One region of the Glutamicibacter nicotianae genome, then DNA from elsewhere that is predicted to be linked to it. Evidence: predicted binding sites of a transcription regulator. Region 1 holds the regulator's gene; the other holds the start of a gene.
The links. The regulator HspR, encoded in region 1, represses chaperone genes until heat shock. The targets are predictions, from matches to a motif close to AAGTTGAGTCNNNNNGACTCAACTT.

Region 1 (3,407 bases):
GGTCAAGGACGCGTTCGAGAAGCTGCAGGCTTCGCAGACCAAGCTGGGCGAGGCAATCTACGCCAACACCCAGGCTGAGGGCGCTGCTGCACCTGAGGGCGAGCAGGCTCCAAATGCTGATGAAGATATCGTCGACGCCGAGGTAATCGACGAAGACGAAGCTGACAAGAAGTAGGGAGTTAGGGAATATGTCCGAGGCACAGGACCAGAACGAGAACTTCGACGAGCAGTCGGAGAACCAGCCAGAGGCAGCTAACGAGCAGCCAACCGCTGACGCCCTGGGTCAGGCCGAGGCGATCCTGAACGAAGCTGCTACTGGCGCTGACGCCGAAGCAGAGCAGCCAGTAGAGGCCGGTGCGGTGGAAGCCGAACTGCGCAACGACTTGCTGCGTCTGCAGGCTGAATACGTCAACTACCGCAAGCGTGTGGAGCGCGACCGAGCTGTAGCGCGTGAAAACGCCGTGCAGTCCGTGCTCAACACACTGCTTCCGATTCTTGATGACATCGATGCAGCCCGAGCCCACGGTGACCTCACCGATGGCCCGTTCGCATCGATCGCCAACAAGCTTGACTCCGTGCTGGCTCAGCATGGCTTGGAGCGTATCAACGAGGCCGGCGTCGAATTCGACCCGAACGTCCACGAAGCGCTGCTTCGCCAGGCTGTTCCGGAGATTCCAGCTGACCACGTGGGACAGGTGCTTCGCACCGGTTACCGCAAGGGAACCACCATCCTGCGTGCGGCCCAGGTGCTGGTAGCAACCGGCGAATAGCCACGAATAATCAATTGAAACTGCCCACTGCCGATACTTCGTCAGTGGGCAGTTTCGAATTGGCATTGAAAGGATGGGGCCCTGATGGCAAGTCAGGACTGGATCGAAAAAGACTTTTACGCCATTCTGGGCGTCTCCAAGGACGCCAGTGAGGCGGACATCAAGAAGGCGTACCGCAAGCTTGCGCGCCAGTACCACCCCGACACCAATCAGGGTGATGCGGCCGCTGAAAAGAAATTCAAGGACATCTCGGAAGCCAACTCGGTGCTTTCGGATAAGGAAGAACGCGAGCAGTACGACGCAATCCGCGCCATGGGCGGCGGAGCTCGCTTCTCGGCCGGGGGACCAGGCGGTGCCCCGGGAGGACAGGCCGGTTTCGAGGACATCTTCTCCAACCTCTTCGGAGGCGGGGGGAGTGGCCCGCGGGGCCGCGGCGGACAGCCGGACTTCTCCGACCTGTTCGGCGGGGGCGGCGGCTTTGGCGGTGGCGGCTTCGGACAGAGCGCCCCACCGCGCAAGGGTGCTGACCGCACGGCCAGCACCACGATTTCCTTTGCCGGATCCATCAAGGGCACCACTATCGGCCTGCGCGAGCAGAACGGCGAAGTCATTGACGTGCGCATTCCTGCGGGTATCAAGGACGGCCAGTCGGTGCGCGTGCGCGGCAAGGGCCAGCCAGGGGCCGCCGGCAACGGTGACCTGCTGGTCAAGGTCAAAGTCACTGAGCACCCGTTCTTCAAGCGCGAAGAGAACAACATCCGCATCCACGTGCCGGTGACCTTCGACGAAGCGGTACTCGGAGCAAAGATCCATGTGCCGACCTTGGACGGGGAATCCGTCGCGGTGAAGGTGCCAGCCGGATCCAACTCCGGACGAACCTTGCGCTTGAAAGGCCGCGGAGTGAAAACTTCCAAGGCCGCCGGCGATTTGCTGATCGTCTTGGACATCGCGATCCCGCAGAACCTGTCGGATGCTGCAAAGAAGGCCGTAGAGGAATTCGCCGCAGCCACCGAGGGCGAGGATCCACGAGTGGACTTGGCCGCCAAGGCCAAGCTCTAGGCTCAATAGGCTGTTTTCCCTGACCGGCCATCGAATTGGCTGGGCGGGGAAGATAGACTCACAAACAAAAGGGCCCGAACCCGGGCTCCTTGCAGAAAGGTGGTAGAAGCAACGTGAACGGGGAGTACCTGCGACCTGTCTTCGTCATTTCCGTCGCCGCCCAACTTGCAGACATGCATCCGCAGACGCTGCGCCAGTATGACCGCATCGGCTTGGTCTCGCCGAGCCGCCAAAGCGGGAAGCAACGCCGCTACTCGCAGCACGACGTATCGCTGTTGCGCCAGGTGCAGTCGCTGAGCAAGGAAGGCGTCTCGCTGGAAGGCATCAAGCGGATCCTGGATCTGCAGGACCAAGTTGCGTTCCTGCAATCCGAAGTCAATGGACTGCGCCAGGAACTCAGCGCAGTACGCCAGGGCCAATCGCGCATTTTCGCCGCCGGAACCTCTGGCGGAGACGTGGTTTCGCTGGCTCGGGGCATGAGGCCCGAACGCCGCGAGCAGCCTTACACGTTCTTCGCCGCCCGCCGGGCCATCGGACGCTAGATGCGGCCGTGGCGCGCTAGGCGCGCGTTCAACTGGGTGCGCACGGCAGGCCATTCGTGGGGGAGTATCGAGAAGAGCACGGTATCGCGCAAGGTGCCGGTGACCGGATCATATTTGTGATTGCGCAAGACGCCATCCTGCTTGGCACCCAACCGGGTAATTGCCGCCCGTGATGCGGCATTATGCCAATGCGTGCAGAACGCCACCGAATAGCACTCCAGCTGCTCGAAGGCCCGCTGCAGCAGCAGATATTTCGCTGCGGGATTGATCCCGGTGCCCTGGGCGGATATGGCCAGGAACGTTGATCCGATTTCCACGCGGTGATTGGCCGCGTCGATATTCAAAAACGTCGTGGCACCTACGGCCCTGCCGGTAGCCAGATCAATAATGGCAAAAGGCGCCATTTTACTGGCCTGCTGCAAAGCCAAACGGTGCTCAATATTTTCTGCCATTGCCTGGGCCGTAGGCGTGCTGGCAAACCACGCGTCATCCAACTGGCCCTGCTCGGCAAGGGCCACCAGATCTGGCGCATGCTCCAAAGAGAGCTGTTCCAAGCGGACCCCGGCATATTCCATCGTCGGGGCTTGGGCATGGGGAAGATTTTGCGCAGCAGAAAGGGCCATGGAATCCATTCTAGAATTCCATGGCCCTGACTAAGGTTTCATTACGGCGGTTAGCCGATGCGGGTGTAGGCCAAGTCGAAGACCAAGCGGCCGGCCTTCAAGGCCTTGCCCTCGAAGCTGGTGAGAATGCGGCGTTCGAAACGCGGCGCCCAGCCACCTTGCCCATCGACGAATTCCGGCTCCGGGTCGAAGCCTTCCATTCCATCGCGGCGGACCTTGGTCAGGTTGCTTTCTTCGCCGGCCAGATTCCCTGGATGCTGGTTTTCGAAGTCTGGGTGGGCATTGAGCACTTCACGCATCTGCTCTGCGTAGTTGGACCAGTCCGTGGCCAAACGCAGGGTTCCACCTGGCTTGAGCACGCGCGAGACCTTGTCCAAGAACGAAGCCTTGATCAGACGGCGCTTGTGGTGGCG
Region 2 (3,407 bases), 2.2 Mb from region 1:
CACAGCGGCAACGGCATCGTGCTGGCCGATGACCGAGGCATGCAGCGAATCTTCCAGCGATGCCAGCCGCGCCTTGTCGTCGCCCGAGATGCGCGAGGTGGGAATGCCGGTGGAGCGGGAGATCACTTGCGAAATCTGCATTTCGTCCACCACGCGGGTCACTTCGGCATCGCCGGATTCCTCGGCGGCCTTGATGCGCGCGGTCATTTCCGCGATGTGGTCGCGCCATGCGCCAGCTTCCTCGAAACGCTCCTCGCCGATGGCGCGCGACTTCTCGCGTTCGGCATCCACCAATTCGGCGCGCAAGGACTGAACGTCCTCGGCATCTCCCGCGGCGATGGAGCGGCGGGCGCCGGCGATGTCGATCAGGTCGATGGCCTTGTCCGGAAGCTGCCGGTCGCTCAGGTAGCGGGCAGAGAGCGTCACTGCGGCCTTGAGCGCTTCGGGGGTGTACTGCACCTGGTGGTGCTCCTCGTAGGATTCGCGCAGCCCTTCCAAGATGGCCAACGCGGTTTCCTCCGAGGGCTCGGCGACAGTGACCTTGCCGAAGCGCCGTGCCAGCGCGCTGTCCTTCTCCACCTTGCGGAACTCATCCAGCGTGGTGGCGCCGATCATGTGCAACTCGCCGCGCGCCAGGCGCGGCTTGAGGATATTCGCGGCATCCATGTTTCCGGACTCGCCGGAACCAGCACCGACCAGCAGGTGCATCTCATCGATGAACAGCAGCACCTGGCCTTCGGCAGCGGCTACTTCGTCGAGCAGGCCGGTCAGTCGCTGTTCGAAATCGCCGCGGTAGCGGGTGCCGGCGAGCATGCCCGGAAGGTCCACCGAGATCAGGGCCGCATTGCGCAGCTGCGCTGGAACCTCGTCGTCGATGATGGCTCGGGCCAGGCCTTCGGCAATGGCGGTCTTGCCCACGCCGGCCTCGCCGATCAGCACTGGGTTGTTCTTAGTGCGGCGGGCCAGGATCTCGATTACCTGGTCCAGTTCCTCTTTGCGGCCGATCACCGGATCGATCTGGCCGTCTGCTGCCAGCAAGGTCAGATCGGTTCCGTAGCGTTCGAGCATGGACACGTCGGACTCGGCATCGTTCTGGTTCTGGGCATCATTGCTGCCCCGCTGGGCCTGCTCCATGGCAGCTTGCTGCAGCGACTGTCCGGTGACGCCATGCTGGGCCAAGAGCTGGCTGACCGGCGATTCCGGATTGAAGACGAAGGCCAGGAAAAGGTGATCCGGGTCGATGTAGGTCGAGCCGTAGTTGCGGGCAACCTGATAGGCGTCAAAGAGGCTGCGCTGGGCTGCCGACGAGAGGCGGGACGGCTTCTCGTCCCGCTCCTGTGCCTTGGGCATGCGTGCGATGGCGTCGGCACTCAAAGCCTCGATGTCGATTCCCATGGCGGTCAGGTGCTCGCCAACTGGTTCGGTGCGCAGCAGAGCCATCAGCAGATGCAGCGAATCGATCTCGTCATGGCCGTGCTCTTGGGAAATCGCTGCCGCGGTGGCTACCGCTTCGTGGGTACGGGCAGAAAGCAGACGCGTGATGTCGATGGGGCGCGCAGCTTGGGCTCGCGACGACAGGAACCGAGAGAGGAATTCCTCAAACGAGCCATCTGACGGTGCGCCGAAGAATGCTGGCAAGTGAGCCTCCTAATAGAAACTTGAGCGGTCTATGCTCATGTTCAACGCATACGGCGCGCAAATATTCCCGGACCAAGCGGGCGAGGTGCCAAAGTGGTTGACCTCACTCAAATAGCAGGCAGCCAGCGGCTAGTCCTTCGGGATTTCGATGAGACCCATGCGGGCGGCGGCAACCAATGCCTGGACCCTGTCGCGAACATCCAGCTTAACGAAAATCTTGGCCATGTGGGTTTTAACTGTTGTCTCGGAAATAGCCAGAGTTCTTGAAATCTCGGTGTTGTTTAGCCCTCGGGCCAAGAGCTTTAAAATTTCGAATTCCCGATTGGTGATTCCCAGGTCGTAAGCAAGGTCTTGAATGTCCTGGGAATTGTCGCGGTAAGCCTCGCGAACGGCAGAAACGAGATCGGAAGAAACCGACGGGGAAATGGCTGCCGTTCCTTGATGAACGGCATGAACCGCGCGGATAATTTCATCCGGTTCAGAATCCTTGACCAAGTACCCACTGGCCCCAGCGGTCAGAACAGGAACCAGATACTCATCCGAAGAAAAGGCTGTAATAGCAAGCACTGATGGGCTGTCTTCAACGGATTTGATGGCTTTAGTAGCACTAACTCCATCCATAATTGGCATCTGCAAATCCATGAGCACAACGTCTATTTGATGGTCCTTGCAATACTCAACGGCGGCCCGCCCATTTTCAACAGAATTAACCGTTACAATTCCGCTATCTGTTGCTAGGATTGTGCCCAACGCATGACGAATAAGGGGTTCATCATCGACGATAAGAACCTTGATCTTTTCCATTTGATTCCTTTGATCGATGGCGAAGTCCCTGCAACGTCCTGCTCACCTGAAAGTATATAAGCAGACGTGATGGGAGTTTGTTATGAAAGGTCTTAAAATGCTGGCAATCGCCGCATTGGCACTGTCGCCTGTAGCAGTGGTTGCTGCTCCGGCCTCCGCTGCTCCGGCATCGGCCATTAACGGCGGTTCGGTTGCCACGCCTGCTGGTTGGGGCACGGATTTTGCTGATTGGTTCTGCCGGAACTATGGAGTGGCCTGCCCCTAAGGCATCGCCATTTGACTTGACTGACATCGCCGTGAATCATTCGGCATATGAATGAACGACTCAAAGGCACCCTGGCCAGGCTTTTCGCTGGCCGGGGTGTCATTGTCTGGGTAGGGATCGTAGTGCTGCTGGCCGTGTCCAGCAGCGAGGTCATCACCCTACTGCAAGATGGCCTGGCAGATTCGACGGACCGTTCCGTTCGAGGCACCCTGGTGGGCCTTGGGCTCTGCGTCATCCTCTTCCTAGGACTGCGCTGGACCGCTGCCTCTCTGGGCCTGTTCGTTGCCGTGGCATTCTTCTTCCTGGCTGATGGCGTGATGTTCTTCTGGGCCATCGTGTCCTTCATGGCGTTTTCAGCATTGGCGGCCACTGCTTCGGCGCGCAGCATCCGCGCCGCCTACTTGACCCTCTGCCTGGCGTGGGCCGTGCAATTCGCCTTCCAAGCGCATAACGACGCTGTGCTTCTGATCGCGATTGTGCCCTTGGCAGCCATGGCCTATGTCGTGACGCGAAGCATCTACCTTTTGCGCGAGAAGAACGCTGTTGCGCAACAGCAAATGCAAACCGTCGAAGAACAGACTCGTCTTGCTGTCGACCGGGAGCGAAAGAATATCGCACGCGACCTGCACGACATTGTCGCGCATGACATTACGGTAGTGGCCATGCAGTCGAAAGCTGCGAAATTCGCCAACGATGGGCA

Region 2: a site for HspR is predicted at 1,656-1,680, ahead of JOE62_RS03025 (ATP-dependent Clp protease ATP-binding subunit). Genes of this name have one in related genera too.

What each region holds. Positions count from the first base shown of each region.
Region 1 is NZ_JAFBCH010000001.1:2,840,573-2,843,979, reverse strand. It holds gene dnaK (molecular chaperone DnaK) at 1-175, shown strand, start outside; gene JOE62_RS13585 (nucleotide exchange factor GrpE) at 189-770, shown strand; gene JOE62_RS13580 (DnaJ C-terminal domain-containing protein) at 855-1,829, shown strand; gene JOE62_RS13575 (heat shock protein transcriptional repressor HspR) at 1,943-2,371, shown strand; gene JOE62_RS13570 (GNAT family N-acetyltransferase) at 2,368-2,994, opposite strand; gene trmB (tRNA (guanosine(46)-N7)-methyltransferase TrmB) at 3,045-3,407, opposite strand, start outside.
Region 2 is NZ_JAFBCH010000001.1:602,277-605,683, forward strand. It holds gene JOE62_RS03025 (ATP-dependent Clp protease ATP-binding subunit) at 1-1,638, opposite strand, end outside; gene JOE62_RS03030 (response regulator) at 1,768-2,442, opposite strand; gene JOE62_RS03035 (sensor histidine kinase) at 2,755-3,407, shown strand, end outside.